DNA from 2 places in the Bradyrhizobium ferriligni genome. Region 1 is predicted to be linked to the other one. Evidence: predicted binding sites of a transcription regulator. Region 1 holds the regulator's gene; the other holds the start of a gene.
The links. Region 1 encodes HrcA, which represses chaperone genes, less so after heat shock. Its sites were predicted from a motif close to GTTAGCACTCNCNNNNNGNGAGTGCTAAC; they were not measured.
Positions count from the first base shown of each region.

Region 2: a site for HrcA is predicted at 8,071-8,099, ahead of AC1VNY_RS31760 (co-chaperone GroES). Genes of this name have one in related genera too.

Region 1 covers NZ_JBXEJO010000017.1:32,061-47,406, forward strand. The annotation lists gene AC1VNY_RS12345 (hypothetical protein) at 1-667, shown strand, start outside; gene pncA (bifunctional nicotinamidase/pyrazinamidase) at 751-1,461, shown strand; gene AC1VNY_RS12355 (helix-turn-helix domain-containing protein) at 1,484-2,338, shown strand; gene AC1VNY_RS12360 (VOC family protein) at 2,407-2,832, shown strand; gene grpE (nucleotide exchange factor GrpE) at 2,881-3,486, opposite strand; gene hrcA (heat-inducible transcriptional repressor HrcA) at 3,652-4,740, opposite strand; gene rph (ribonuclease PH) at 4,911-5,624, shown strand; gene rdgB (RdgB/HAM1 family non-canonical purine NTP pyrophosphatase) at 5,636-6,271, shown strand; gene hemW (radical SAM family heme chaperone HemW) at 6,258-7,415, shown strand; gene AC1VNY_RS12390 (penicillin-binding protein activator) at 7,504-8,718, opposite strand; gene rsmI (16S rRNA (cytidine(1402)-2'-O)-methyltransferase) at 9,042-9,995, shown strand; gene AC1VNY_RS12400 (YraN family protein) at 9,982-10,368, shown strand; gene gshB (glutathione synthase) at 10,394-11,341, shown strand; gene AC1VNY_RS12410 (MBL fold metallo-hydrolase) at 11,533-12,504, shown strand; gene fsrB (siderophore utilization protein FsrB) at 12,599-13,888, opposite strand; gene AC1VNY_RS12420 (TonB-dependent siderophore receptor) at 13,917-15,346, opposite strand, start outside.
Region 2 covers NZ_JBXEJO010000066.1:13,609-28,954, forward strand. The annotation lists gene hisG (ATP phosphoribosyltransferase) at 1-416, shown strand, start outside; gene AC1VNY_RS31715 (glycosyltransferase family 2 protein) at 559-1,605, shown strand; gene AC1VNY_RS31720 (ChbG/HpnK family deacetylase) at 1,602-2,444, shown strand; gene AC1VNY_RS31725 (DUF2076 domain-containing protein) at 2,625-3,479, shown strand; gene AC1VNY_RS31730 (L,D-transpeptidase) at 3,689-4,498, opposite strand; gene AC1VNY_RS31735 (protein phosphatase CheZ) at 4,810-5,586, shown strand; gene AC1VNY_RS31740 (hypothetical protein) at 6,180-6,659, shown strand; gene AC1VNY_RS31745 (hypothetical protein) at 6,782-6,931, opposite strand; gene AC1VNY_RS31750 (hypothetical protein) at 6,867-7,130, shown strand; gene AC1VNY_RS31755 (hypothetical protein) at 7,357-7,875, opposite strand; gene AC1VNY_RS31760 (co-chaperone GroES) at 8,193-8,489, shown strand; gene groL (chaperonin GroEL) at 8,671-10,317, shown strand; gene AC1VNY_RS31770 (hypothetical protein) at 10,408-10,698, shown strand; gene AC1VNY_RS31775 (antibiotic biosynthesis monooxygenase family protein) at 10,730-11,098, opposite strand; gene AC1VNY_RS31780 (MarR family winged helix-turn-helix transcriptional regulator) at 11,197-11,673, shown strand; gene AC1VNY_RS31785 (hypothetical protein) at 11,782-12,981, shown strand; gene AC1VNY_RS31790 (hypothetical protein) at 12,999-13,196, opposite strand; gene AC1VNY_RS31795 (ester cyclase) at 13,445-13,972, shown strand; gene AC1VNY_RS31800 (PaaI family thioesterase) at 14,177-14,644, opposite strand; gene AC1VNY_RS31805 (bifunctional transcriptional activator/DNA repair enzyme AdaA) at 14,601-15,239, opposite strand.

The sequences.
Region 1 (15,346 bases):
CCTCGAGACGCCGGCCGGCCTTGCCTATTACACCGTGGAGAGCGCGCGCGACGGCACCACCAATGTGCGGCGCTATTCCATGATCCTGCCGGGACCGACCTTCTCCGGCTATGTCGCGGTGCAGGTGCCGGAGAACGCGAGCAAGATCTACACCGACGATGCCGTGCGGCAGATGTTCGCCACCGCCCAGATCCGCAGCGAGGTGCCGGTCGACGAACAGCTCGGCATGATGCCGTTCAAGGTCACCGAGCTCAGCAGCTTCAAGAATGTCCGCATGCTGGCGCCGGGCGCGGCGCTGCTGATGGCCGACGGCGACGACAAGGGCCTTGAGACCAAGCCCTTCATGCTGCTTGGCATCATCGGCTCGGCCCCGGCCACACCAGATGATCGCGGTCGCTTCGCCCAGCAGATCGCCACCACGATCCCAGGCGTACGCGACGGGCGGATCACCATGTCCGAACCGATCCGGATCGACGGCCAGCCCGGCTTCGAGACGCGCATCGACGCCGTCAGCGGCAAGGACAACACCCCGGTGACCATCGTGCAGTGGCTGCGGTTCGGCGCGCAAACATCGATGCGCATCATCGGCAGCTCCCCGCGTACCGATTGGGAGAAGGCCTTCCCGCGCTTCCGCGCGGTGCGCGACGGCATCCAGCCGCGCGGCTGACAGGCCCGCCGAAAAATCGGCCTTTCGCAGCTCCACGAACGGAACTAGCCTCCTCGCGCGGCTACCAAAGCGAGGAGGGCGCGATGTTGGATCGACGACAGGTCGTTGCAGGGCTCGGTACGCTGGCGCTTGCGGCGCTGGTTCCAAAACATCTCTGGGCGGCTGCCATCAAGCCCGACGACGGCTCCGCGCTGCTCGTGATCGACGTCCAGAACTGCTTCCTGCCCGGCGGCAGCCTCGCGGTGAAGGACGGCGAGCAGGTGGTGCCGGTGATCAACCGGATCGCCAAGAGCTTCGCCAATGTCGTGATGACGCAGGACTGGCACACGCCCGGACACATCTCCTTTGCCTCGACCCATTCCGGCAAGAAGCCGTTCGAGACCGTCGACCTTGCCTATGGCAAGCAGGTGCTGTGGCCCGACCACTGCGTCCAGGGCACCGATGGCGCTTCGCTGTCGAAGGAACTCGCGATCCCGCAGGCCGAGCTGATCATCCGCAAGGGTTTTCACAAGGACGTCGACAGCTACTCCGCCTTCACCGAGGCCGACGGCAAGACCACCACCGGGCTCGCCGCCTATCTGAAGGCGCGCAACGTCGAGCGGGTTTTCGTGGCCGGGCTCGCCACCGATTTCTGCGTGGCATGGACCGCGCTCGATGCGCGCAAGGCCGGCTTCGAGACCTATGTGGTGGAAGACGCCTGTCGCGGCATCGACACCCAGGGATCGCTCGCCAAGGCATGGGACGACATGGCCAAGGCCGGCGTCAAGCGCATCCAGTCCACGGATATCGCGTAAGACGCAGCCTCGCGAGATCCGCATGGCCGCGTCTGCGTCACCCCTTGCATTCGATCTCGCGCAGCGCCTGCCATCGCCGCGCCTGGCGGGCCTGATCGTCCGGATCACCGGTTATCGCGAGACCGCGACGGGCCGGTTCGCGCAACGGCAGACCGCGCCGCTGATCGTCCCGCTGATCATCAGTTTCGGCTCGCCGTTCCTGATCGCGCTGTCGCGCGAGCCCGGTGCGGCCGATCGTCAGCTCAGCTTCGCCGCCGGCCTGCATGCCGGGCCTGTCTACATCGAGTCCGACGGCCACGCTGCCTGCGTGCAGGTCGATTTCACCCCGCTCGGCGCCTACAGCTTCTTCGGCGGCGCCGTGACCGACCTCGTCGGGCGCATGGTCGATATCGGCGATGTGCTCGGCCGTGATGGCCGTCGTCTGCGCGAGCAGCTCGGCGCCGTGGCGTGCTGGCAGCGCCGCTTCGACCTGATCGAGGCGTTCGTGCTGCGCCGCGCCGGCCACACGCCGTCTCCCGAAGTCGCGTTCGCCTATCGAAAACTGGCGCGTTCGGCCGGTGCTGTCAGCATCACGGCACTGGCCGACGAGATCGGCTGGAGCCGCAAGCATCTGGCCGGCCGGTTTCGGTCCGAGCTCGGCCTCGCCCCCAAATCGCTGGCGCGCATGATGCGGTTTCACCGGGCGAGCCGGCTGGCACAAAGCGGCGCCGCGCTTGGCTGGGCGGGGATCGCGGCGGAAAGCGGCTATGCCGACCAGGCCCATCTCGCCCGCGAGTTCGTCGAGTTCGCGGGCGAACCGCCAACCGCCTGGGCGCGCCGCCAGGCGCTGACCGACCGCCGGCTGGTTCACGCCGACGATGGGCTGGCGGACTGGTAACAAACCTTCAAGCCGACGCCACGTTGCCTCGTGCAGGATGGCGCCGTCAGCCAAGGAGGTGAGCGACCATGACGCACGACATCGAACCGCCCCGCATCTATCCGACCCTGCGCTGCAAGGACGCCGAGGCGATGACCAATTGGCTCACGACGGTGCTTGGGTTCACCGAACACGTCGTCTACCGCGATGGCGGCGTGATCCATCACGCCGAGCTCGCCTATGGTTCCTCGATGCTGATGCTGGGCCAGAGCCGCGACGACGCATATGGCAGGCTGGTCGGCGACCTCGACAACCGCCGCACGGACTCGATCTATATCGCCGTCGACGATCCCGACGCGCTGCACGCGAAGGTCAAGGCCAGCGGCGCAAAGATGGAGATGGAACTGCGAGACACCGACTATGGCAGCCGCGACTTCGCCTGCCGCGATCCGGAAGGAAATCTCTGGAGCTTCGGCACCTATTGGCCGAAGGCACACGAGAAGCCGCGACCGTGAGCCCGCGCAATCCGCGAGCTCACAAACGGGCAGCCGGGGTTGGACGGATCAGGCGGTGATGTCGGCCGTCGGGACGGCCTTGGCGCCGCCCTTGGAGACGCCGACCAGTGCCGGACGCAGGATGCGCTCGCCGATCATGTAACCGGCCTGCACGACCTGCACCACGGTGCCCGACGGCACCGACGGATCAGGCACCTCGAACATCGCCTGCTGGAAGTTCGGATCGAACTTCTCGCCGATCGGGTCGAACTTCTTGACGCCGTTCTTCTCCAGCGCGTTGAGCAGCGAACGTTCGGTCAGCTCGACGCCTTCGATCAGCGCCTTCAGGCCGGGATCGGCGGCTTCCTTGGTCTCGGCCGGCACCGCATCGAGCGCGCGCTGCAGGTTGTCGGCGATATCGAGCACGTCGCGAGCAAAGCCGGTGATGCCGTAGGTCTTGGCGTCGGCGACCTCGCGGCGGGTGCGCTGGCGGAGATTCTCCATCTCGGCCAGCGTGCGCAGTGTCCGGTCGCGCGCCTCGGCGAGTTCCTTGGCCAGCGCCTCCGCCGATCCGGCCTCGGGCTCGTCAGGCATGATGTAGGGCTTCGAGACCACGGGCTCACCCGTCGGCGCCGAATTCTCGGTGTTGTCATTGGCCCGGTTCGGATCGGTCATGGCTTGCCTTCTCGAAAACTCGCGTCGGTTCAAATCTTGGGGATTGCTTGCCGGGATATCGTGCTTTGGGCGGCGAAAATCAAGCGCAACATACCGGTTTCGGGAACTGGCATCTCCGGCTTGGGTGAAGAAAACCCGTCAAATGAAAGCGAAATCGCCCTCCGGTCAGCCGCCGAGCATCTTGCTGACGATGCGAGCGGCATAGTCCACCGTCGGTATCACCCGCGCATAGTTCAGCCGCGTCGGTCCAATCACGCCGAGGACGCCCACGATCCGCCCCTGGGCGTCGCCGTAGGGCGCGATGATGGTCGAGGAACCCGACAGCGAGAACAGCTTGTTCTCCGAGCCGATGAAGATCCGCACGCCCTCGCCGCGTTCGGCGCGGCCGAGCAGATCGATCACGCCGCGCTTGGTTTCGAGATCGTCGAACAGCGACTTGATGCGCTCGAGATCGTCGAGCGCATGCAGGTCCTCGAGCAGATTGGCGTGACCGCGCACGATCAGCTGGCGGTCCTCGTTCTCGCCGCCGGACCAGCTCGCGATGCCCGCCGCGACCACCTTTTGCGTGAGCTGATCGAGCTCGGCGCGGTTTTGCGTCAATGCCGTCTCGAGCTCGAGCCGCGCTTCAGCCAGCGTCCGGCCGCGGATCCGCGCGTTGAGGAAGTTGGTCGCTTCGGTCAGGGCCGAGGATGGAACACCCGGCGGCAGCGCCAGCACGCGGTTTTCGACCTGGCCGTCTTCGCCGACCAGCACGACCAGCGCCTTCTCCGGCTCCAGCCGCACGAACTCGATGTGCTTCAGCCGCGCATTCGACTTTTGCGTCAACACCACCGCCGCGGCACGGGTCAGCCCCGACAGCCGCGTCAGGGCTTCGCCAAGCGCGGCCTCGACGGATTGCGCGCGGCCGACGGCAGCAAGCTGGGTCTGGATCGATTGACGCTCGGCCTCGGTGAGGTCACCGACCTGCATCAGCGCATCGACGAAGAAGCGCAGCCCGAGTTCGGTCGGTAACCGTCCGGCGGATGTATGCGGCGCATAGATCAGACCGAGCTGCTCGAGATCCGACATCACATTGCGGACCGAGGCCGGTGACAGCGGTAATGCGATCAGGCGCGAAATGTTGCGCGAACCGACCGGCTCGCCGGTCGCAAGATAGCTTTCGACGATTTGACGAAAAATGTCGCGCGAACGCTCGTTGAGCTGGGCGAGCCCGGCATGCGGCGCGATCAGGCCAATCGGATCGTGGTGAGTCACACTCCAGTCCCTCACAATTACTGCATAATTTGTCGATCCGGGAGGCCGATGACAAGCATGCATTCGGCCCCGTGGTACCGGACCATACCGGGGCCGAAAACCCTTGCCGCTGCCCCTTCCCCCTCCTACAAGCACGGCCAGCCAATTTTCTCGGATTTCTGGAGGATTTCATGCGGCCAAGCCGCCGTGCACCCGATGAACTGCGTCCCGTGTCGCTGGAACGCGGCGTCGTCAAATATGCCGAGGGTTCCTGCATGGTGAAGTTCGGCGACACCCATGTGCTGGTGACCGCCACGCTGGAAGAGCGGTTGCCGCCGTGGCTGAAGGGCCAGGGCCGCGGCTGGGTCACCGCCGAATACGGCATGCTGCCGCGTGCCACCCTGGAACGCACCCGCCGCGAGGCCTCGGCCGGCAAGCAGGGCGGCCGGACGGTCGAGATCCAGCGGCTGATCGGCCGCTCGCTGCGCGCGGCCGTCGATCTCGAGGCGCTCGGCGAGCGCCAGATCACGGTCGATTGCGACGTCATCCAGGCCGACGGCGGCACCCGCACCGCCTCGATCACCGGTGCCTGGGTGGCGCTGGCCGACTGCATCAACTGGATGAAGACCCGCAACATGCTGAAGACCAATGTGTTGCGCGACAACGTGGCGGCGATCTCCTGCGGCATCTACCAGGGCACGCCGGTGCTCGATCTCGACTATGCCGAGGATTCCGAAGCCGACACCGACGCCAATTTCGTCATGACCGGTGACGGCCGGATCATCGAGGTGCAGGGCACCGCCGAGAAGACGCCGTTCTCGGAAGGCGAGTTCCTGGCGCTGATGGCGCTGGCGCGCAAAGGTGTCGCGCGTCTGGTCGACTTGCAAAAGATCGCGGTGGCGTAGTCAGATTGGTCATGCACCGCCGAATCACCGGAAGGCTCGTCATCGCCACCCATAATCCCGGCAAGCTTGCCGAGATGCGGGAACTGCTGGCGCCGCACGGCGTGGAGGTGGTGTCGGCCGGCGAGCTTGACCTCGCCGAGCCCGAGGAGACCGGCGACAGTTTTCGTGCCAACGCGGCGATCAAGGCGATCGCGGCAGCGAAGGCGACCGGACTGCCCGCCTTCGCCGACGATTCCGGCATCGTGGTCGACGCGCTCGACGGCGCGCCCGGGATCTACTCGGCGCGTTGGGCCGGCGAGGGCAAGGACTTCATGGCGGCGATGACGCGGATCGAACGGCTGCTGCAGGAACGCGGCGCCACCGCACCGGACCGGCGCAAGGCGCACTTCGTATCGGCGTTGTGCGTGGCCTGGCCGGACGATCATCTCGAGGAGGTCGAGGCCCGCGTCGATGGAACCCTGGTCTGGCCGCCGCGCGGCACCGCCGGATTCGGCTATGATCCGGCGTTCCTGCCCGACGGCTACACACGGACCTTCGGCGAGATGACCAGCATCGAGAAGCACGGCCTGCCGCCGCTCGGGCTCGGCCTGTCGCATCGCGCCCGCGCCTTCGTGAAGCTCGCGGAGATCTGCCTTGAGCCACGCTGACCGAGAAGCCTTCGGCGTCTACGTGCACTGGCCGTTCTGCCTGTCGAAATGCCCGTATTGTGATTTCAACAGCCACGTGCGGCATGCGCCCGTCGACGAGGAGCGCTTCGTGCGCGCGTTCGCCCGCGAGATCGAGACGACGGCCACGCGCGTGCCGGGGCGGCAGGTGTCCTCGATCTTCCTCGGCGGCGGCACGCCTTCCTTGATGCAGCCGCAGACCGTCGGTGCCGTGCTCGATGCCATCGGCAAGCACTGGCAGGTCTCGCGCGATGTCGAGGTCACGCTCGAGGCCAATCCGACCAGCGTCGAGGCGACGCGCTTTCGCGGCTATCGCGCAGCCGGCGTCAACCGCGTCTCGCTCGGCGTGCAGGCGCTGGATGATGCTTCGCTGAAGGCACTGGGCCGCCTGCACACCGCGCGCGAGGCGCTCGACGCGGTCGCGATCGCGCGAAGCGCATTCGACCGCTACTCGTTCGATCTGATCTATGCCCGTCCCGACCAGACGCCGCGGATGTGGGCCGATGAACTGAAGCAGGCGATCTCGGAAGCGGCCGAGCATCTGTCGCTCTATCAGCTCACGATCGAGGAAGGCACGCCGTTCTTCGGGCTGCATGCCGCCGGCAAATTGCAGACGCCGGATGAAGCGACCGCGCGCGCGCTCTACGACGTGACGCAGGAGGTCTGCGCCCGCGAGGGATTGCCAGCCTACGAGATCTCCAATCACGCCCGTGCCGGCGCCGAGTGCAAGCACAACCTCGTCTACTGGCGCGGTGAGGAATATGCCGGCATCGGCCCCGGCGCACATGGAAGGCTCGACATCGACGGCGTCAGGCACGCGACCGCGACCGAGCGGCGCCCCGAGGCCTGGCTGTTGAATGTCGAGGAGCGCGGCCACGGCGTCGTCAGCGATGACAGCCTCAACAGCGAAGAACGCGCCGACGAGTTTCTGCTGATGGGGCTGCGGCTCGCCGAGGGCATCGATCCCAAGCGCTATGCGAAGCTCTCCGGCCGCCAGCTCGACCCGCACCGGATCGCGATGCTGCGCGAGGAAGGCGCGATCGCCGTCGATGCCGACGGACGGCTGCGCGTCACGAAGTCGGGATTCCCGGTGCTCGACGCCGTCGTCGCGGATCTCGCGGCCTAGCTGCACGGCGCCAAAATATCGAAAACAACCCCATGCACAGTAGCTGGCGGGTGCTTTAGCGCGATTTCAGGCCGCCGCCTGACGAAAATTAAGCCCCAAAACTCTTCGGCGAACCTGCAACCGCAGTAGCGCCGCCCGAGGCCACCTTCATGACCGCAAGGCCGCGCTCATTGGTGCCGTCGGAGCGGAAGCGGAACAGACCGTCGATACCGGCGAATCCGGATGGATTGGTCAGCGTCTCCGGCGCAAAGCGCTGCGCCCCTTGCGTGCGCGCGAGCGCCGCCATCAGCGCCACCGCATCATAGGCAAGCGTCGCGGTGCGCACCGGCTCGCCGCCATATTTGCTGCGGTAGCGGCCGGCGAAGCTGCGGAAGCCGGACGGATCAGGCGCGGCGTAGAGGCCGCCCTGCAAGACGGGGCTCGCGAACACCCGCGGATTGTCCCACAGCCCGGTGCCGAGCAGCTGGATGTTGCGCAGATTGGCGCCCGCCGCGGTCAAGGCATCGGCGGTCGCGACGACCGAATCACCATCGTCGGCGATCAGCAGCGCGTCGGCCTGGCCGAGCGCCTGCGCCACGGTTCGCGCCGGCGTCGCGCGATCGGCGCCATATTTCTCGAATGCGACGACGCGGCCGTTCTTGCGGCCGACCGCCTGCTTGAACGCGGCCTCGACCACGTTGCCATAGGCATTGTCCGGCACCATCGCGGCGAACGAGCGCTTTCCGATCCCCGCCGAGTAGTCGATGATGCGATTGATGTCGGATTCCGGCAGGAAGCTGAGCAGATAGACGCCGCGCCCGGCCACGCTCGAATCGGTGGAGAACGCGATCACCGAGGTTCCGCGCGGCCGCGTCAGTTGCGCGACGGCCGGCACCGAGCCCGCGAACAGCGGTCCCAGAATGATCTCGGCGCCTTCGGACAGTGCCTGCTGGGCACCCTGCGACGCGCCCTGCGGGCTGCCGCCATCGTCCTTGATCAGGAGCTGGATGTTCGGGTTCTGAAATTCCGCCAGCGCCATTTCGGCCGCGTTCCGCATCGACTGGGCGGCAAGCCCGGCATTGCCGGAAGCCGATAGCGGGAGGATCAGCCCGATCTTGACCTGCCCGGTGCCGACCGCCTGCGGCTGCTGCTGCGGGCCGGCAGGACCGCCTTCCTGGTTGCCGCCGAGCGGGCTGGAAAACTGGCTCAAGCTTTGCTGCACGCCGGAACAGGCCGTCAGCAGCGGCGCGCCCACGAGGAGGCCGAGCGCGGTCCGCCGGGTGGTGCCCGACGGCGGGGACTTGCGGTGATGCGGGCCTTCCATCGTCTCTCTTCTCTTGGCCGACCGTGATCAGCCAGGACTCCATCCAGCTCTGATGAGGCGGGTGGATTCAGGCATATTCTCGGCGAATAGTTAACTAAAACAAAAGGATTATGGCCCCGCGGCGCCCTTGCCGCGGCCTCCATTCCCCCCCCTCAGGCAGCGTTCCGTCACCGCCGTTTGCAGATATGGCGCTAGCGCCGCCATCCCTCTAGAGCTTATCCCGTTCCGATTGAATCGGAACGGGGCTCCAGATTCTCGGTTTGACGCGTTTTCTTCACGCGAACCGGTACCCACTTCGCTCGAAAACGCTCTAGATTGGCATTATGCGCGCAAAAGCCAGTTCCCTCCACCATTCGGATGCCACGACAGGCGCTGCGGCCAGAACCTTTTCGATCGGCGGCCAGCAATTGGCCGCGCCAAGGGCCGCACCCGGGCTCCATCTGGTCGCGACCCCAATCGGAAATCTCGCCGACATCACCCTGCGCGCGCTGGAGACGCTGGCCGGTGTCGACGTCATCGCCTGCGAGGACACAAGGATCACCCGCCGGCTGACCGAGCGTTACGCGATCGCCGCCGAGCTCGCGCTCTACCACGAGCACAACGCGGTCCAGGCCCGTCCCAAAATTCTGGAGCGGCTGGCGCAGGGCGCCGCGATCGCGCTGGTCTCGGATGCCGGCACGCCGCTGATCTCCGATCCCGGCTTCAAGCTGGTGCGCGACGTCTGCGCCGCCGGGCATGCCGTCATCGCGGTGCCGGGGCCATCGTCGGTGCTGACGGCGCTGTCGGTCGCGGCCCTGCCGACCGACCGGTTTTTCTTCGAGGGATTTTTGCCCGCGAAGGAGCACGCGCGCCGGGCACGGCTCAACGAGCTGGCGAGGGTCGATTCGACGCTCGTGATGTTCGAATCGGGCAATCGCGTACAGGACACGCTGCGCGATCTCGCTGCGATCATGGCCGGCCGCGATGCCGCGATCTGCCGCGAGCTGACCAAGCTGCACGAGCAGATCACGCGCGCGCCGGTCGCCGAGCTGGCGGCAAGCGCGGACGCGCTGGAAACACGCGGCGAGTTCGTGCTGGTCATCGGACCGCCGGCCGATGATGCCGGGGTGATGGACCAGGATAAACTTGACGATCTGCTGCGGGCGCAGCTCGCCCGCGGCAGCGTCAAGGATGCGGTCGCCCATGCGGTCGAGCTGTCGGGCCGACCGCGCCGCGAGGTCTATGCCCGCGCCCTCGAGCTTGCGAAGACCACCGGGGACGGAAATGGCGAAGACTGACAGCGCCTCGCCGGAGCGCGTCGCGGCGTTCCGGACCGGCATCTCGGCCGAGAGCCGCGCCGCAGCCCTTCTGATCGCCAAGGGCTATCGCATCCTGGCACGACGCTTCCGTACCCCCTTCGGCGAGATCGACCTGGTGGTGCGCCGGCGCAACTTGCTGGCCTTCGTCGAGGTCAAGGCCCGTGCCAGCCTCGACGACGCCGCCTATGCGGTGACGCCACGGCAGCAGCTGCGCATCATCAATGCCGCCCAGGCCTGGCTGATGGCGCATCCCGAACATGCCGAATTTGATCTCAGATTCGACGCCGTGCTGATTGCGCCGAAGAGCCTGCCGCGCCATCTGTTAGCGGCATTCGACGCCAGCCCTAATTAACCTCAAGACCTCGCGGGACACGCTTATGAAATTGAAGATCGCCGTCCAGATGGATCCCATCGCGCGCATCAATATCCGCGGCGATTCGACGTTTGCGCTGCTGCTCGAGGCGCAAAAGCGCGGCCACGGCATTTCCTACTACACGCCCGACAAGCTGTCGCTGCGCGGCGAGGAGCTGGTGGCGCCGGTGCAACCTCTCACCGTGCGCGACGAGGTCGGCGATCACTTCACGCTGGGCGAGCCGAAGCGCGAGCCGCTCAACGGCTTCGACGTCGTGCTGCTGCGGCAGGATCCGCCGTTCGACCTCGCCTACATCACGTCGACCCATTTGCTCGAGCGCATCCATCCGAAGACGCTGGTCGTCAACAACCCGGCCAGCGTACGCAACGCGCCGGAAAAGCTGTTCGTGATGAATTTCCCGCAGCTGATGCCGCCGACCCTGATCTCGCGCGATCTCGACGAGATCAACGCATTCCGCGACCAGCACGGCGCCGTCGTCATGAAGCCGTTGCACGGCCATGGCGGCGCCGCGGTCTTCCGCGTGATGCCGCAGGACATGAATTTCGGCTCGCTGTTCGACATGTTCTCGGTCACCTTCAAGGAGCCCTGGGTGATCCAGCGCTTCCTCCCCGAGGTGAAGCATGGCGACAAGCGCATCATCCTGGTGGATGGCGAGTTCGCCGGCGCCGTCAATCGCGTGCCGGCAGCGGACGATCTGCGCTCCAACATGGTGCGCGGCGGCGCGGCCAAGGCGACCGAGCTCTCGGATCGCGAGCGCGAAATCTGCGCCACCGTTGGGCCCTCGTTGCGCGAACTTGGTCTGATGTTCGTCGGCCTCGACGTGATCGACGGCAACCTGACCGAGATCAACGTCACCTCGCCGACCGGCATCCGCGCAATCCAACGGCTCAATGGCCCCGACGTCGCAGCGATGATCTGGGATACCATCGAGAAGAAGCGCGCCGCGAAATAATCCTTCTCTCTTGTTGCGTTGCACATGCTGGCTGAAATTTAGCCAGCGTACGGGCGCGCGTGCGTTCGCCTTATTCTACTTGCCAGCTTGCGCGGGCGAGGGCAGCATTCTCTTGCCTGCGTCAGGTCAAGCGGCGGGTCAACGCGCGGGCAACAACGCAAAATCTCATAAAAATTGTGGAGGAAGACGTTATGACGCTCAATGTCTCACGACGATCCTTGCTCGCGCTCGGTGCCGGTCTCGGCGCCAGCACCCTGCTCGGGGGCACCGCACAGGCACGCGCGCCGAAGCTCGGCACGCAGACACCCTATTGGCACCGCTTCATGCTCGGCGAAGCCGAAGTGACCGTCGTATCCGACGGGCCGCTTCCGCTCGGCGATCCCTCCGGCACCTTCACCGGTGTGCCGAAGGAGGAGGTGAAGAAGATGCTCTCCGACAACTTCCTCTCGCCCGACAATGTCGTGCTCGAGCAGAATTCGCCGATCGTCAACACCGGCGACAAGCTGATCCTGTTCGATACCGGCATGGGCACATCGCAACTGTTCGGCAAGACCACTGGGCGGCAGCAGAAGAGCATGCAGGAAGCCGGCATCAAGCCGGAGGACATCGACGCCGTCGTGCTGTCGCACGCGCATATCGATCATATCGGCGGCATCGTCGGCGCCAACGACAAGCCGTTGTTCCCGAATGCGCAGTACTACATCGCGCAGAGCGATCTCGAGTTCTGGACCGACGAAGGCAAGATGGGCAGCCCGTTGAAGGATTTCATCGTGCATGCCCGCAAGAACCTGCTGCCGGTGCGCGACCGCATCGTGTTCTTCAAGGACGGCCAGGAATTCCTGCCCGGCGTGACGGCAATCGCAGCGCCCGGACACACCGTGGGCCACACCATCTTCATGGTGAGCTCGGGCGGCAAATCCTTCGCGTTCCTCGGCGACCTCTCGCATCATGCGGTGCTGCTGCTGGAGCGGCCGCGGATGGAGTTCTCCTACGACACCGACCCGAAGCAGGCGGCGAACTCGCGGGTCAAGCTGCTGGAGATGCTGGCCGCGAACAAGACGGCCGTGATGTCCTATCACTTCGCCTGGCCAGGCTACGGCCACGTCGCCAAGGTCGGCGAAGGCTTCCACTACTATCCGGAGCCGATGCAGATGAACCTGTGACGGACTGATTGCGAAGACGGACTGCCTCGGGAGCGGCCGCCGCCGCTCCCGAATGCATTTGTCATCCGGTGCAAGGAGCCACTGGGTGTCCGGCCTATTCCGCCGGCGCAAGACGGCTCTCGGGGCGTGTGCGCATCGTACCTCGCGCGCCAATCCGCGCACGACGCTTGCGCCACCAGATCACCACACCCGTCGCCGACAGCGCCGCAACCACCAATCCCATCAGCGAGATCAGGATGCGCCCGGGCAAGCCGGCGATCCGGCCGGAATGCAGCGGAAACTGCATCTGCACGAACACGTCGGCCGCGGTGCCGACCCATGGCAGCCGCTCGCCGAGCGGACGGCCGTCCTCGCTGTCGTAGTAAAGCTGCGCCGGCCCGACGCCCGCGGCGCCATGTTCGTCGCCCGGCTCGAAGAATGCGACCGCATAGACGCCATGGGCCGGACCATAATTGATCGAACCGATCGGCGTGGTCCAGCCGCGCGCCCTGCCGTCGGCCGCGGCCCGCGCGGCAATCTCCGCATAGGTCATCCTTGGCTCGATCGGATCGTCGAGATGACGGTATGGCCGCTGCTCGTAGGGTGTCGGCGTGTAGTTGGACACCGTCTTCATCAACGGCGAGAACACCTCGAAATAGAGGTTCAGCGAGAATGCCGTGAACGCGATCACGAACAGCAACGCCCAGGTCCACAGGCTGAAGGCGCGATGAATGTCGAAATTGATTCGATAGGCGCTGCCTGAGGTCTTGATCTTCCAGGCCGGCGCCCAGCGGGTCCAGAAACCCTTGCCGCACGGGCCTGATATTGCCGACGCCCGCTCCGCTCTTGCGCGCCGCCGCGACGGCAGGGTCAGGTAAAAGCCGACGAAGCAATCGATCGTCCAGATCACGGCGATGACGCCGAGGAAGCGCATGCCCCAGCGATCGCTGCCCCAGAATTCGGGGATGTGCATCGTGTAGTGCAGCTTGTAGAGGAACGAGACGAAGTTTTCGCGGGTCACCGGCCAGACCGCGCCCCAATAGCGGCGTCCGAGCTCGGCGCCGGTGTTCGGATCCAGGAAGACCTGGTTGTAGTCGAGCGTGTAACGTTTGCCGGTCGCCGGATCGATCCGCGGCAGCACGAAGAACCACAGCGACTCGCCTTTCTCCGCGGTCATGAACATGTGGACGACGCGGGCACGATGATCGCGCTGCTCGATCAGCCCTGCGAGCTCGACCGACGGGATCGCCGGTCCGGAGCTCGTCACCTCGAACAGCTGGCTGTTGAGCACATCGTCGATCTCGTGGTCCCACGAGATGATCGCGCCGGTGACGCCCGAGAAGAACAGGAAGGCCGCGGTGAGAAGACCCGCCCAGCGATGCAGTCGTCCGAAGATTGGTCTCATGGGCATTTCAGCAGGTTGTTCGGGGTGATCACCAGCGATAGGTCAGCTTCGCGATCGCCTTGCGACCCTCCGCGTAGAAGCAGCTGGTGTTGCCGTAGCAGGCTGCCACGTAACGCGTGTCGGCGAGGTTGGTGACGTTGAGCGAGAGGCGATAATTGTCCCTGGTGTAGGCGACGAGCGCATCGACGACCGTCGATGCCGGCACCTTGAAGGTGTTGGCGTCGTCGCCGAACGTCGATCCGACGTAGCGGACGCCGGCCCCGAACTGGACGCCGGCGAGCGGACCTCCCTGAACGGTGTAATCGCCCCACAGCGAGAAGCGGTTGAGCGGGACCGTGGTCGGCGCCTTGCCGACATTGACGGGATCCTTGGTGACGACCGCGTCGACATAGGCGTAGCCGCCGCGGATATTGACGCCCTCGACAAGCGTCGCGGTGCCTTCGAGCTCGATGCCGCGCGACCTGACCTCGCCGGTCTGCTCCGCGAAATAGGACGGCGGGGCGTAGGTGACGACGTTGGATCGGGTCAGGTCGAAGGCGGCCAGCGTGATCAGCGCATTGATGCCGACCGGCTGGTACTTGACGCCGACTTCGTACTGGACGCCGGACTCCGGCTTCAGCAGTTCGCCGGCGGCGTTGATGCTCAGCACCGGCAAGAATGATTCCGAATAGCTGAAATAGGGCGCGATGCCGTTGTCGAAATTGTACATGACGGCGGCCCGCCCGGTGAATGCCGAGGCATCGGTCGAGGTCGACGTCCTCGCGAGATTGTTGTCGAGGTCGGTGGTGACGAAATCCTGCCGCCCGCCAAGCAGGAACGACAGCCGGCCGAGCCTGATCTGGTCCTGCAGATAGAGGCCGGCCTGCGACTGCTTGATGCCGGTGTCGTCATACGGCCCGTTGTTGATCCAGCTGTTGGTGTAGACCGGTGCGAAGACGTTGAGCTTGCCGGTGCTGTAGCTGGAGGCCATGTCTCGGAACGAGGTGTTGCGGTAGTCGACGCCGAACAGCGTCGTGTGGCTCAGCATGCCGGTGACGAACTTGCCCTGCAGCTGGTTGTCGACCGCGAAGGAATCGATCGTCGAGCTGCCACCGGCGCCGCCGCGCGACAATAGGCCCGCGGCTTCGTCGGCGGCCGACGCATAGCCGGTGCCGTAGAAGCTCTTCTGCTCGTTGTGCATCCACGAATAGCGCAGGTTCTGGCGGAAGGTCAGCGCCTCGTTGAAGTCGTGCGACAGCATGTAGCCGACCGAAGATTGCTCGGTGTCGAACTGGTTGAAGCCGGGTTCGCCGACGAAGCGCGTGTTCGGAATGTAGCGGCCGTTATTGGCCCAGACGGTGCCGGACGGCGGCAGGAATTGCAGGCCCCAGCCGGTGCGTTCCTTCTGGTAATTCGCGAGGAAGGTGATCGTGGTGTCCTCGTTCGGCTTCACGGTGACGGCGGGCGCGATGAAGACGC
Region 2 (15,346 bases), on a different contig from region 1:
CCGCCAACGGGCTCAAGGTGCTCGACGACGGCGTCATGCTGCGCAGCCAGGCCAACCTCGTTGCGTCGCGGGATGCCGACTGGTCGACCGGCGCCCGCGAGACCGCGCGCGTCATCCTCGACCACATCGCGGCACGCGCCCGCGCCAGCAAGTATCGCGAGGTCCGCACCCGCTTCGCCGGCTGCAACGATGCGCTGCTCTCGGAGGCGCATAACCGTTTCGGCGTCGTCGCCCCGTTCGGCGGCCCGACCTCGTCGGGCATGCTTACGCTGCACTGCCCACCGGGCAAGCTCTACGCGCTCGGCAGCTTCCTGCGCGAGCACGGCGCCGAAACCGTGTCGGTGGTATCGCTGGACTATGTGTTCGATCGCGAGAACCCGCTGTTCGCCCGGCTTGAGGCGTTCCTGCGACAATGAGGCGGCCACGCCGTTCATGTTGGCGACAGCTGCCCTGCGGTACCATATTGTGTTCGAGGGATCTCTCGTTTTGACGCGGTTTCTTCGTGCGAGGCGGAAGGCCACTTCGCTCGAAAAACGCTCTAGTTCCGGAACCTGATCGATGATGCTGGGCTCTGACGTTTCCAGCCTGACCACGACCGCCAAGACCGCCGCCGGGCAGGGTCTGTCGATCGTCGTGCCCGTCTACAACGAGGCGGCCGGGCTTGCGGCGCTGCATGAGCGGCTGGTCAGCCTCGCCAGGACGCTGCGCGCCCGCTACGGCCTCGCCTGCGAGGTGATCTATGTCGATGACGGCAGCGCGGACAACACGCTGACGATCGCGCGCGGCCTGCCCGCCGACGGGCTCGACCTGCAGGTGGTGTCGCTGTCGCGCAATTTCGGCAAGGAGGCGGCGCTGATGGCCGGCCTCGACCATGCCCGCCGCGGCGCGGTGCTGTTCATGGATGGCGACGGCCAGCATCCGCCGACGCTCGTGGAGCAACTGGTCGCACACTGGATCGATGACGGCTACGACGTGGTCTACACGGCGAAGGCGCATCGCGACAATGAATCGGCCGCGCGGCGGCTGGCCGTGCGCGGCTTTTACGCGCTGATCAACTGGGGCGCGCGGCAGCAGATTCCGGAGGATGCCGGCGACTTCCGCCTGCTGTCGCCGCGCGCGGCCGCAGCCCTGCGGCAATTGCCGGAGCGCAACCGCTTCTTCAAGGGCCTCGCCAGCTGGATCGGCTTCAGGCAGATCCGCGTCGACTACGAGCCGGCGCCGCGCGCGCACGGCGTCACCACCTTCAATGCCGGCCGGCTGATCGGCCTGTCGATCGAGGGCCTGACCTCGTTCTCGGTGGCGCCGCTGCGCTTTGCCAGCCTGCTCGGCGCGCTGCTCGCCGGCGCTGCGTTCCTGTTCGGCCTCTCGATTCTCTGGGAAGTGTTGACCACCGGCAAGCAGGTCCCCGGCTATCCGTCGCTGATGATCGGCATGATGACGATCGGCGGCGTGCAGCTGATCATGATCGGCATCGTCGGCGAATATATCGGCAAGATCCTCTCCGAGCTGAAGGCGCGGCCGATCTACTTCGTCGCCGAGCACACCGAGAAGCACGCCGACGGCGGCGCGGCGCAAAATGCCTCCGAGCGGACCGCCGCGGAATGAACACCGATACGCCGCGCCGGATCTGGCTGTGTGCTGACGATTATGGCTTGAGCGACGGCGTCAATCGCGCGATCCGCGATCTGATCGAGCGCGGCCGCCTCAACGCGACGTCGGTGATGATGGTGACGCCGGCGATCGGCCGCGATGCGGCCAGCGCGCTCACGGCGTCGGTGGCGAACAGCCCGCGTTGCGCGATCGGGCTGCATGTGACGCTGACCGCGCCGTTCCGGCCGCTGACGATGCATTTCCGCCCGCTCGACGGCGACATGTTCCTGCCCTTCCCACGGCTGCTGCGCGCCGGGCTGATGCACCGGCTCGACGCCGAACTGGTCCATGCCGAGGTGCTGGCGCAGCTCGACGCCTTCCATGATCTGTTCGGCCGCGCACCCGACTTCGTCGACGGTCATCAGCACGCGCAGCTGTTCCCGCAGGTGCGCGACGGCTTCCTGCGCGCCGTGAAGGAGCGCGCGCCCGATGCCTGGGTGCGTCAGTGCGGACGCGAAGGCCCGCTGGCGCGGCAGCTGGCGGCGCCGAAGGCGCTGGTGCTGAACGTGCTCAGCACGCAATTCCGGATCAAGGCACAGCGGGCGGGCCTGCGGTTCAATCCGGCCTTCGCCGGCGCCTATGATTTTACGCGCGGCATTGATTTCGCGGCGCTGATGCAGGGCTTCCTCGACGGCATGCCGGCGGACGGGCTTGTGATGTGCCATCCCGGTTTCGTCGACGAGACGCTGAAAAGCCTCGACCCGCTGACGACGCAGCGCGAGACCGAGCATGCCTATCTGGCAGGCGACGATTTCCCCGCGCTGCTGGCCCTGAATAAAGTTACACTGGCCTGAACCGGTCCCACCCCGCATCAAGTGCGGGGCAGGCTTCGCTCGAAAACGCTCTAAGGTTCACGAAAAGCCGCCGGTCGTATTGTCGCATACATAAATTTAATTCTGGCCCCCACTCCTTGCGCCACAAACCCAGTCCTACATCCCGGACGCACCGATTCGATCGGCGCAATGGAGAACGCCATGACACCGCAAGAACGCCAACTGATCGACGATCTCTTCGACCGGCTCGCCAAGCTGGAGAATGCCCCGCGCGACGGCGAGGCCATGTCCGCGATCGTGCAGGGCCTGCGCGGCGCGCCGAATGCGGTCTACGCGCTGGTGCAGACCGCGCTGGTTCAGGACGAGGCGCTGAAGCGCGCCCATGACCGGATCCAGGAACTCGAGGCTGCGGTCGGCCAGCAGCAGGGAGCCCAGCAGCAGGGCGGCGGTTTCCTCGATTCGATGCGCGATGCGATCTTCGGCGGACAGGGCCAGCAGCATGGTTCGGTGCCGCCGGTGCGGGCGCCCGACATGGGCGGCCGCGATCCGGGCGGCCGCCCGGTCTGGAACTCGGGCCAGGCGATGCAGCAGGCCGGCGGCGGCTATGGCCAGCCTTACGGCCAGCCCGCGCAACCCTACGGCCAGGGCTATGGCGGCCCGCAGCCGCCGGCCTTCGGCGGCGGCGCTCCCGGTGGCGGCGGCGGTTCGTTCCTCGGCACCGCAGCGGCGGCCGCGGCCGGCGTGGTCGGCGGCGGACTGTTGCTCTCCAGCATCCGTGGCATGATGGGTGGCGGCAGCCACCAGTCGATGGCCGATGCCGGCGGCCTCGGCGGCGGGTCGCGTCCTTGGGGCGGCGACCAGTCGTCGAGCGACTTGGCGCGTGACGCCGGGATCAACGATGTCGGCTCCAACCGCGACAGCGGCTCGCGCGCCGGCGCGTTTGACCAGGCGCAGGCCGACCGGGACAGTGACGATGATCAAGATGCCGACGACTTCGACAATGATGACGACGGCTTCGATGGCGGCGGCGACGGTGACGACAGCAACTACGCGTAAACGCGATCGCTGAAACGACAACGGCCGCTCCAATCGAGCGGCCGTTTTGATTCCGTCGTCCCGGCGAAAGCCGGGACCCATAACCACAACCGTGCGGGATTTGACACGGCTGGGGCTACAGCTTCTCTCAGTAACAACCGCCTGTGGTTATGGATCCCGGCTTTCGCCGGGACGACACCATGTTTGGGGTAGCTGCTTCAAAACCAACCTCACATCACGACGACCTTGGCCCCGACATTGACGCGGCCGTAGAGGTCGATGACGTCCTCGTTGCGCATCCGGATGCAGCCGGACGAGACGTTGGTGCCGATCGTCCAGGGCTCGTTGGAGCCGTGGATGCGGTAGAGCGAGGAGCCGAGATACATCGCGCGGGCGCCGAGCGGATTCTCCGGGCCGCCTTCCATGTGCCGCGGCAGGTCGGGACGGCGCGCCAGCATTTCCGGCGGTGGCGTCCAGGCCGGCCACTCCTTCTTCGCGGAGATCGTCTTCACGCCGGCCCAGGTGAAGCCGGGCCGGCCGACGCCGATGCCGTAGCGCAGCGCGCGGCCGTCGCCCTGCACCAGATAGAGAAACTTGTTCGGCGTATCGACGACGATGGTGCCGGCGCCTTCCTTGCCGGAATAGTCGACCAGCTGCTTTTCGTATCTCGGATCGAACGGACGCTGCGCCGGATCGCCCGCGGCCTCCTCCTGCTGCCGGAGCATCTGCTGCTGCGGATCCATCGGCGGCAGCTGACGGTTGCCGTAATAGCCGGGCTGCTGCTGATACATCGGCTGCGGCGAATAACCCTGCGACGACGGCGCATCGCCGAACAGGAATTCGATGAAGCCGCCGCCCATGTTGGAGCGCTGCGGCTGCACATAGGCGGTGCGCATCGGCGGCTGCGGAGCGCCGCCCTGATTGGCATAGATGACGGCGGGCCCGGCGGGCGCTGCCGCGTCGATCGCCATGGCGTGATGGGGAACGGCAATAAGAGAAGACGCGCCGGCGAGCAGCGCAAGCGTGGTTTTCCTGAACATCGACGTACTCTGTACTGGTTTCGTCGTGACGTGATGCGCGAGGGCGCCGACTTTGCGCCGTTGCACGTGGTCAATAGGCAATGAAAACCGCATCGGTTTGGTAAACAGATCGGCCGTTTCGATTCACCACGCCAGCAATGCAGCGCGGTTTTCCGTGACAGCGTTTATTTTGCGTGAACGGTGAAGCGACATGGTTAATCGCCGGTATCGCCGCGCTTGCGCGCTATCCGCGCAAACAGTTCCGGCGTGAACCTGACGTTAAATCCGCTCTGTCTAGAACGGACTTCAGTGAAGGGGCGGGAATGAAAATCATGTCAGTGAAGCGGAAGCGTTTTCGTGTCGAGCAGGCGATGGGCGAGGTTGTGATGCCGGAGCAGGATGTTTCCAGCGGCGCCGATCTCGGTCCGATGCATCGCGAGATCATGGCCGAGCTTCGCTCGATCCGCGCCCAGATGGCCGCAGCACCGGCACAGCGCACCGGCGACAGCGTCGATGCCGCGGTCGCCCGCGAAGTCGCCGAGACCCACGCGCTGCTCGAGACCTACCGTGCGCAGGTCGAACAGTGCGAGAAGCTCAAGGTCGAGCTCGACCTGATCCACGACGCGATCAGCCGCACCAAGCGCGAGATCGCCGTGCTGCACGGCAAGAGCTTCAACGGCGAGGAGATGGCCAAGGTCAATGGCGAGCTCGGCGCCGTGGTCGGCGGCACCGAACAGGCGACCCAGCAGATCCTCGAGGCGGTGGAGGCGATCGACCAGGCCGCGAGCGCGCTCGCGAACAACGTCACGCCCGACCAGCAGAAGCGGCTCAGCGAAGATATTCAGGAGCGCGTGGTCTCGATCTTCGAGGCCTGCAACTTCCAGGACCTCACCGGCCAGCGCATCAGCAAGGTGATGCAGACGATGAAGTTCATCGAACAGCACATCAACGAGATGATGAACATCTGGGGCGGCGTCGACGCGATCAAGACCCACGTCCCTGCGATCGTCGACACCCGCGAGGGCGATGCCCGCCTGCTCAACGGCCCGAAGCTCGACGGCGACGCCGGCCACGCCTCGCAGGACGACATCGACGCGATGTTCAACTGAGCTTTGTCTGATCAGACGAAAAACGCCGGCCCGAGGGCCGGCGTTTTTTGTTTGAAGCATGGCTCAGCACGGCGTCAAGCGGGTATCATCCGCAAGACCGCTCCGTGGCGTGCATGATCGTCACCTAATGTCTCATGCGAAGACTTGAGGGCCTTTGACATGGATCAAGCCTTGTCGAGGCGAGCGAGAACCGAGGCAGAGCCGCTCTCGACCGCATGCAGTTTGTGCCAATGCTGCAGTTGGAAATTGACTGGTAGATCCGGCGTCGCTGACGCATAATGTGCATGAGGGAAATTCGTCATGCGCATGCCGGGAGCCAACATTGGGTGCCGGTTGCATCGGACTTCCGGAGTGAATCCGGTCGCCCCCGAACGGGGATTTGTGCGTCCGCTCACCACGCAGTCACAATTCTGCAGCCGCTCGCTGCGCGCATCTCAAGAACTCAGGCTCGCTGTTCGCAGACGCTGCGTGAGCACCATACCGTCCTTGACGCCGTGACGGTCAGCGGCGGGCTCAATTCATTCGCGCGCATTGCGCCTTGTTGTCACTGATTGGGGTGGAGCCACTGGAGTACTCAACGCTGGAGATTGAACATGACGCAAAGAATTGTCAGAAGTACTGCAATTGCATTCTCGACTTTCGCCTGTGCGACACTGTTCTCCATCACCTGGTCTGAGCAGGGCGGCATTTCGGCTTCGGTCGAAAGCGCCCAGGCGCGTGTGGGCCGACCGCTGACGCCCGTGAGCGTCGCGGGCGTTGCGCGTCGTCAAACCCGGCGCGCCGCGTACGGATACGGGGTTGGCGCGGGTGTCGCCGCTACGGCAGCCGTCGCCGCAGCGGCCGCTACCGCGCCGGCCTATGCCGGCTGGGGCACAAACGATTGGACCAATTCGTATGCCGCCCAGACGGATCCCTACTTTGGCCGGCCCTACTATCCGGCACGAGCCTACCAAAGGATCAGTCCGTATTACGGATACGCCGGATGGACGGAGTACAAGGCAGCCAATGGCATCGGCTGCGAGCCTGGCACGATGACCAAGATGGCTGACGGCCGCATGTACGTCTGTCAGTGACGTCGGCGCCGGCGCAACGGCATCGCAGAGGGCGGCTCAACGAGCCGCCCTCTTTCATGATGAAGCAGATCGATCTCACGCTACGACAAGTCGCGCCCGGCCTTGATTTACGTCAAGGTCACCTATCCCTTGCCGCTGACGATAGCTTGCGCCGCATCCGAAGCGGCGCGATCACCTTTCGGTTCGCCTGCGATGAGGAGGATCACCATGCATCGGACGAACATTCCTTCGATCAAGTCCGTGACGGCTGCGGGAATTGCGACCAGCCTCATGTTGGGGTTTGCAGCTGTCGCTCTCACGCCAGCGCCGGCCAAGGCCGTGGTTTACTGCACGTATGTCGGTTACCCGCAGGGTTGCGTCGCGAGGGCGGGCGTCGTGCTCAGGCCTCGTCCGGTGGCGCGCGCCGCGGTCCGTCACAATGCGGGCGGCAATTTGAATGGCGGCGTCAATCGGGTTGGCGTGCGGCGATAAGACCGTCGTTTGCGGGTCTCCTTCCCTTCTCCCCTTGCGGGAGAAGGTGGCGCGGATGCAATCCGCGCCGGATGAGGGGTTGTCGCCGCCTACTCAAATCTCGAAAGGGTCACTCGCGGAGGGAGACCCCTCACCCGGATTGCATCTGACGATGCGATCCGACCTCTCCCACAAGGGGAGAGGTGCGCCCCGATGCGGCGCTATCTCATGCTGAAGTAGCTCGCCACTACGCCCTCGGGGCGCAGCGGACATAGACCATGTTGCCGTAGCGGACCCCGGCGTCCTTGTCGACGAAGCGGGTGATCATGACGCGGCCGTCGAACGAGACGATCTCGCGGTCCTGCTCGCCGGGCGTCGGTCCTGGCGGGCCGATATAGTTCTTGCCGCTCGGGGAACCTTTCAGCCGCAGTTCCTGCGGGGTGGCCTGGTCGGCCAGATGCATGATGACGCCGCCGTTCTGGCCGGCGCCGATCACGTAAGGCTGCTTGCACTGGCCGCGCGCGGCGGCCTCGGTGCGGGCGCGGTCAGCGGGATTCTGGAACGAGGCGAGACCCCAGCGGCCGACGATCTCGTCGGCGCGGATGCTTGCGGGCATTTCGGGGGCTACGCCCGGCTCGGCTGGCGCCGGCTCAGGGTTCGACGACAACGACGGCAGGCTCATGCTGCCGCACGCCCCCAAGAGTGTCGTCAGCGCCGAAACAGCCGCGAACCGTGCGACCAATCGCGCGTTGAGTGACCTGATCATATGCATCCCCCGACTATGTCCCGGCCGCACCCGTCCTGCAGCCAAGCGTAAAACTTAAGGCGGAGCAATGACGTCTGACAAAATTACGTCATCGCTACGATTTGGTTTCTGGTCCACCATCCTATATTGGCCTCACCAAGGCCTTAACCCGTTTGCTTGACAGAAACTGCGCCAAGCCATATTTCCCGGCCCACAATTAGCACTCTCGCACCACGATTGCTAAGAGCGCCGGGCGTCCTGCCCAGCGCCGACCGGCCGGCATCCAACGCCGGTCCCGATGAACCGGACCTGAAACCGAGCCTCCAAGAGGGAACGTCATGGCTAAATCCACCTTCCGCCCCCTGCACGACCGCGTCGTGGTCAAGCGTATCGATGCCGAGGAGAAGTCCAAGGGCGGCATCATCATTCCCGACTCGGCCAAGGAGAAGCCGTCCCAGGGCGAGATCGTCGCCGTCGGCCCGGGTGGCCGCGACGAGGCCGGCAAGCTGATCCCGATCGACCTCAAGGTCGGCGACCGCGTGCTGTTCGGAAAATGGTCGGGCACCGAGGTCAAGCTCGACAACCAGGAACTCCTGATCATGAAGGAGTCCGACATCATGGGCGTACTGGCGTAACGCCTTGGACTCCGAGGGCCGCCGCGCCCTCCGCTGTCATGCCCGGGCAGAAGCGCGTCTTCGCGCTAGATGACCCGGGCATCCATCAATCTTCTGAAGCGATGGATTGCCGGGTCAAGCCCGGCAATGACGAGAAAAACGAGCGACAAGCAATCCACAGACATTCCAGGAGTTCAAATCAATGGCTGCCAAGGACGTAAAATTCGCCGGAGAGGCCCGCGACCGCATGCTGCGCGGTGTCGACGTGCTCGCCAACGCCGTGAAGGTGACGCTCGGCCCGAAGGGCCGCAACGTCGTCATCGAGAAGAGCTTCGGCGCTCCCCGCATCACCAAGGACGGCGTCACCGTCGCCAAGGAGATCGAGCTCGACGACAAGTTCGAGAACATGGGTGCGCAGATGCTGCGCGAGGTCGCTTCCAAGACCAACGACACCGCCGGTGACGGCACCACCACCGCGACCGTACTGGCGCAGGCCATCGTCCGCGAGGGCGCCAAGTCGGTCGCCGCCGGCATGAACCCGATGGACCTGAAGCGCGGCATTGACACCGCGGTCGCGGCCGTGATCAAGGACATCGAGAAGCGCGCCAAGCCGGTCGCCTCCTCGTCCGAAGTCGCCCAGGTCGGCACCATCTCGGCCAATGGCGATGCCGCGATCGGCAAGATGATCGCGCAGGCGATGCAGAAGGTCGGCAACGAGGGCGTGATCACCGTCGAGGAGAACAAGTCGCTCGAGACCGAGGTCGACATCGTCGAGGGCATGAAGTTCGACCGCGGCTACCTCAGCCCCTACTTCATCACCAACGCCGAGAAGATGACCGCCGAGCTCGAGGATGCCTACATCCTGCTGCACGAGAAGAAGCTGTCCGGCCTGCAGTCCATGCTGCCGGTGCTGGAAGCCGTGGTGCAGTCGGGCCGTCCGCTCCTGATCCTCGCCGAGGACGTCGAGGGCGAGGCGCTGGCGACCCTGGTCGTCAACCGCCTGCGCGGCGGGCTCAAGGTCGCCGCCGTTAAGGCGCCGGGCTTCGGCGATCGCCGCAAGGCGATGCTGGAGGACATCGCGATCCTGACCGGCGGTCAGCTGATCTCCGACGACCTCGGCATGAAGCTCGAGAGCGTCACGATCAACATGCTCGGCCGCGCCGGCAAGATCGTGATCGACAAGGAAAACACCACGATCGTCAAGGGCGCCGGCAAGAAGAAGGACATCGACGCCCGCGTTGGCCAGATCAAGGCGCAGATCGAGGAGACCACCTCGGACTACGACCGTGAGAAGCTGCAGGAGCGCCTCGCCAAGCTCGCCGGCGGCGTTGCCGTCATCAAGGTCGGCGGTGCGACCGAGGTCGAGGTCAAGGAGAAGAAGGACCGTGTCGAGGACGCGCTGAACGCGACCCGCGCCGCGGTGCAGGAAGGCATCGTGCCGGGCGGCGGCGTCGCGCTGCTGCGCGCCAAGAAGGCGGTCGGCCGGCTCACCAACCCGAATGCCGACGTCCAGGCCGGCATCAACATCGTGCTCAAGGCGCTCGAAGCTCCGGTCCGCCAGATCTCGGAGAACGCCGGTGTCGAGGGCTCGATCGTGGTCGGCAAGATCCTCGAGAACAAGTCGGAGACCTTCGGCTTCGACGCCCAGACCGAGGACTATGTCGACATGGTCGACAAGGGCATCATCGACCCCGCCAAGGTGGTGCGCACCGCCTTGCAGGACGCCTCGTCCGTGGCCGGCCTGCTCGTGACCACCGAAGCCATGGTCGCCGAACTGCCGAAGGACGCGGCGCCGGCAATGCCGGGCGGCGGCGGCATGGGTGGAATGGGCGGCATGGGCGGCTTCTAAGCTTCCCACATCCCCATCGAGATCGAAGGCCGCCTCCGGGCGGCCTTCTTTTTTGCGATTTGATCACGATCAGGATGCAAGGATCATCGCATGTCCCGCGACGCCAAATCACTGACGTCAACGCTCGTGCTGTTCTACGCGATCGGCACGTTGCTCGCGGTCGGCGCCTATGCCCTGGACAGCATCGATGATCTTGCGGTCGTCTTGACGTTCTGGCTCAAGCAAACGCTGACGTTCGTCGTTCTCGGCGCGGGCTATGGGCTCTATTACGTCATTTCCGGTTCTGCCGGTCATCGTCCAAAAGCGCCGCTGCGATTTCTGGACATATCGTTTCTGGCCGCTGCTGCCACGCTTGGGGTTGGCATGCTGGTGCACAGCTGACCGATCCTTGACGCGACGGCCTGACAGTCCGTTACGCGACGCACACGCCCGGGATCGCCACCTTCTGGAACAAATGCGGCGAGGCCACCGCCGAGGCGGGATAGGCCGAGAGCTTGGCCCTGAACTCGGGGTTCATGAACGCGGCGCGGAAGGCGGCGGTGGATTCCCAGACCGCGTAGTTCAGATAGGCCGGGCTCTCGCCGATCGCGCGATGCAGCTGGGTCGAGATGAAGCCGGGCTGCCGCTTCATGATGGCGGCGTCGTCCTGCCAGGCCTTGAGAAACGTGTCCTCGTCGGCCGCATCGAGCGTGAAGAGGTTGACGAGCACGACGTTGGTGGCATCGACCGCGAGCTGGCGGTCGATCGGGAAAGCGGGGTCCAGGGGACGCATCTGCGGCATGGTTGGCTCCGTTCCATATGGTGTTATGATGTCATTTCGTTATGATGGATACATATAGAAATTGACATTATGATGTCAATACGTTTGTATGGTGACGAATGCCGAATGCAAAACGAACGCCGGCGGGCGAAGCGCTGAGCACCCTGATTCCCGACCTGTTCAGGCTCAACAGCCTGCTGTTCACATCAGGCGACCGGCTGGTGGCCGGGCTCGGGCTGACCAGCGCACGCTGGCAGATCCTCGGTGCCATCGTCGCCGCCGAGCGCCCGCAGCCGGTCGCATGGCTGGCGCGCGACCTCGGCGCCGCCAGACAGAACGTGCAGCGGATCGTCAACGATCTCGAGCGGGACGGGCTCGTCGCCTTCGAAACCAACCCGCATCACCGCCGCGCCCAGCTCGTCGTGCTGACCGCCAAGGGGCGGCAAAGCTTCGACGCGGCCATGCGCCTGCAGCTGCCCTGGGTGAACAGCCTCGCCGACGGGCTGTCGATGAAGGACCTCGAGACCGTCGGCCGCGTCGTGACGGTGCTGCGCGGCCGGCTGGAGAGCGGCCAGGAACCTGACGAACGCACATGACCGCGATCGCGGCGCGAGGCCGCCGTTAGGCGGCCTTCTTTTTTGGCCAATGACATAGAGGTTTGCTAGTTACGACGGAACCGATTCTGCCCTTCGAGGACTTATCGTATGCGCGCGCTCCCGCTCCTGCTGCTCGGTCTTGCCGTCGCCTCGGCGCCTGCTCTCGCCCAGATGAAGCTGCAATCGAAGGCGGCGCCCGCCAGTGGCCCCGAGACACGCTATTTCACCTCGATCGACGGCCTGATGGACGGCAATGCCGACGTCGTGCTGAAGGAAACCCGCCAGGGCAAGACCGTGACCGCGGCCGTGCTCGACGTCTGCTATCCCGCCGACAAGAGCTCCGACCGCAAGGACCGCTTCGTCGCCAACCTGACCGTCAGCGGCCAGACGCTTTCCGGCACCACCCAGAGCGTCGCCGACAAGCAGCCGGTCACCGTCAAGCTGAATCGCAAGCAGAGCGGCGACGGCTTTGAGTTCCGCGGCCAGATCACGATCGGCCAGACCGTGACCGAGGTCGCCTCGACCGACAATTCCGATCTCAGCGAGAAGGAATTCCAGGACAACCAGGCCACCGAGGACGGCATCACGCCGCAGCCGAAGGATTTCACCGACGTTTCGCCGGAATCGATCGGTGTGCGGGTGAAGCTCGATGCGGCGGCGGATTTCCTCAAGAGCCTGAAGGGCGAGGCCGTCGAAATCGGCACCTCCAGCCTCGCGGTGACCTGCGATGCGATGCGCTCCGGCGAGCAGACGATCAACCTCACCGTCGATCCCGAGCACGCCGGCGCGCTGCTCGCCAAGGCAAAATCGGCGCCCGGCGTGACCGCGGCCGGCTGGACCAGCGGCGTCGTCGAGATGGACCGCACCATCCGCTTTGCCGCCGCCGACTGGACCAGCGGCGACAAGATCAACAAGGATAAGCTGGCATCCGCGATTGCGGGCGTGCTGGCGAAGACGCTTGCCGCAAAGCCCGCCTCGGCGACGTGGAATGCGAACACCGGCAAGCTCAAGCTGGTGCTGAAGCGGCCCAGCACGATTTACCCGGCACTCGGCCTCACCCAGAATTACGAGGTCACTGCCCTGGTCTCGCCCGACAAGCCCGGAAGCTCTGACCGGCTGATACTGTGGGTCTCGAGCCCCACCGTCTCGACATCGGACGACAGCGCCGGCGCCAAGCTGAATCTGTCTGACGATTCCAACAACGACGAGGAAGGCAGCGAGACCAGGGACGACAACGGCGCGATCGAAGCGCTGATCAAGGAGTTCAAGGGCCAGCGCTGGGACGCCGACAAGTCGGTGTGGCGGTAAGCCGCCGCTCTCCTGATTCAGGCCGCCCGCGTCTTCATCGGCACGACGTTGTCGCGCACCGTCTTCGGGGTGGTGTCCGGACCGGACTGAAGCATGCCGTCGCTCCTGACGAACAATTCAGAACGAGGCTCGATCGCAGCGCGATCGAGTAGCGCCCGCAGCTCGGGACGAAGTCCGTCGCCGCGCAGCGCGGCGATCGCATCGAAGTTGCGCATGATGTTCTCCCGTGTGATCGCGAAGATGGTCTCGCGTTCGCGTTCCGCGAACCACCCGCTTCCCGATTCCGCGACGACGATCGAGAAGCGGTGCTAAGCGCCATATCGACACAGCGGAATCTTGCTTGCACGCCGACCGAGCGCCCGATCTGAAATCGGGTGGCACGACACACGCCTCCAAATGTTCACTGCGCGCATCGACAGAACGCCGGCCGCGATACCGGCAACGCGCAAATGGAGACGAAGAGATGTCAGAGGAAAACAAGGACGTCGTCGGCCGGTGGTTCAAGGAGTTCTGGGGCAACCCCTGGAATCCGCGCATCATCAACGAGCTCGCAACGGCAGACATTGTCGTGCATTACCCGATGCACGAACCGAAGAAGGGCCGCGCCGCGGTCATGAAGTTCATGACCGAATTTCGCGCAGCCTTTCCGGATCTCAATTTCTGGGGCGTCGGAGATCTCGTCGCGGAAGGCGATCTCGTCGTCGGCCGCTGGGAAGGCGGCGGCACGCACACGGGACCTGCGTTCAGCGACTTCCGGCTCGGCTCGCTGCCGGCGGCCTCCGGCCGCAAGATGACGTTCGCCGGCACCACCGTGCTGCGCGTGCAGGACGGACGGATCGCCGAGGAGCTCGGACAGGAAGATGCGATCACCGCCATGCTTCAGCTCGGCCTCATCCGCCTGCCCGAACACGAAGGCGCCGCGGCCCGGCTGGGCGGCGAACTGCCCGCCGGCTGGAACAACATGCCGGGATATCCGGAGGGGCCACGCTGAACACGGCCGGAGTGCATGGCTCCATCGACGATCGCATCATCACTACCCGAACGCGCTTGATGCGTGTTCGGGTAACGCAATCGATCGGTGCGGTGAACTTGAAGATCTCTAAGCCGTAAGCTTGCTGGAGGCATTCCAATGTTACTGCGCCGGCATCTGATCTCCCGATGCAATGCCGGCGCAGTCTCTCCGCGGCGCTCGGCGTCAAGAAGGGAAGATCAGGCACGTCGTCGTGCCGTGGGCCAGCAGCCGGCCCTGCTCGTCGGTGACCCTGCCTTCGGCGGTGCCGATGCGACGGCCGCAATTGAGCACCTGGCCCTCGGCCCTGATCGGGCCGGTGTCGGGCGTGATCGGACGCACCAGCGAGATCTTGAACTCGAGCGTGGTCTGGCTCGTGCCGGCATCGAGCGTCGACTGCACCGCAAGCCCCATGCAGCTGTCGAGCAGCGTCGCGGTGAGGCCGCCATGCACGGTGCCCGCCGGATTGAGATGCGCGTCGGTCGGCACCAGCGTGACGACGACGCGGCCGTGCTCGGCCTCGGCGACGTCATAACCAAGTGTCCGCGCGATGGTGTTGAGCGGCAATGCGCCGCTGGCGAGGCCCTGCACGAATGCGAGGCCGCTCATCTCAAGTTTCTGTTCCGCACTGACGGTGCCGTAGCTCTTGGCCATTACCGATCTCCATCGGGGTTCGTTGCATCGTGACGGCTGGCCGCTTGCGCCGCAGCGACGCGGCGGAGCGGCCGTAGAGTTTTGCGAATGCGGCATTCATGCGCCGCGCGCTCGAGAAGCCGGCGTGCTGCGCCACCAACGCAAGCGGCAGCTCGCTGCCGTCGATCAGGCGCTTGGCGCGCTGCACGCGCAGCGACAGCGCGACCTGGAGCGGCGAGGCATCGAGATGCTCGGCGAACAGACGCGACAGATGCCGCGCGCCGACGCCGAGCCGCCCCGCCAGCGCTTCGACATTGCCGCGGTCGAGCGCGCCCGCCTCGATCAGCGCCAAGGCGCGCTCGACGGTGGTCCTGGTGCCCTTCCACGCCGGGCAGAACGGCGCCGCCTCGGGACGGCAGCGCAGGCAGGGCCTGTAACCGGCGCGCTCGGCCGACGCGGCGCTGCCATAGAACCGTACATTGCGCGCGAGCGGCGTGCGCGCCCGGCAGACCGGGCGGCAATACACGCCGGTGGTCTTGACTGCCACGAACACGATGCCGTCCCAGGCCGGGTCGCGGCGCTGAAAGGCTGCATATTGTGCGGCGAAATCGAGCATGCGACCGCTATAGCCCCGCCCGCGCGCCGCGACGACCCGCTTTGCGGAGACGACGTCCGGAAACGACCGCTGCAGGCAGAAGAAACCCGTGCATCTACGGGGCCTGC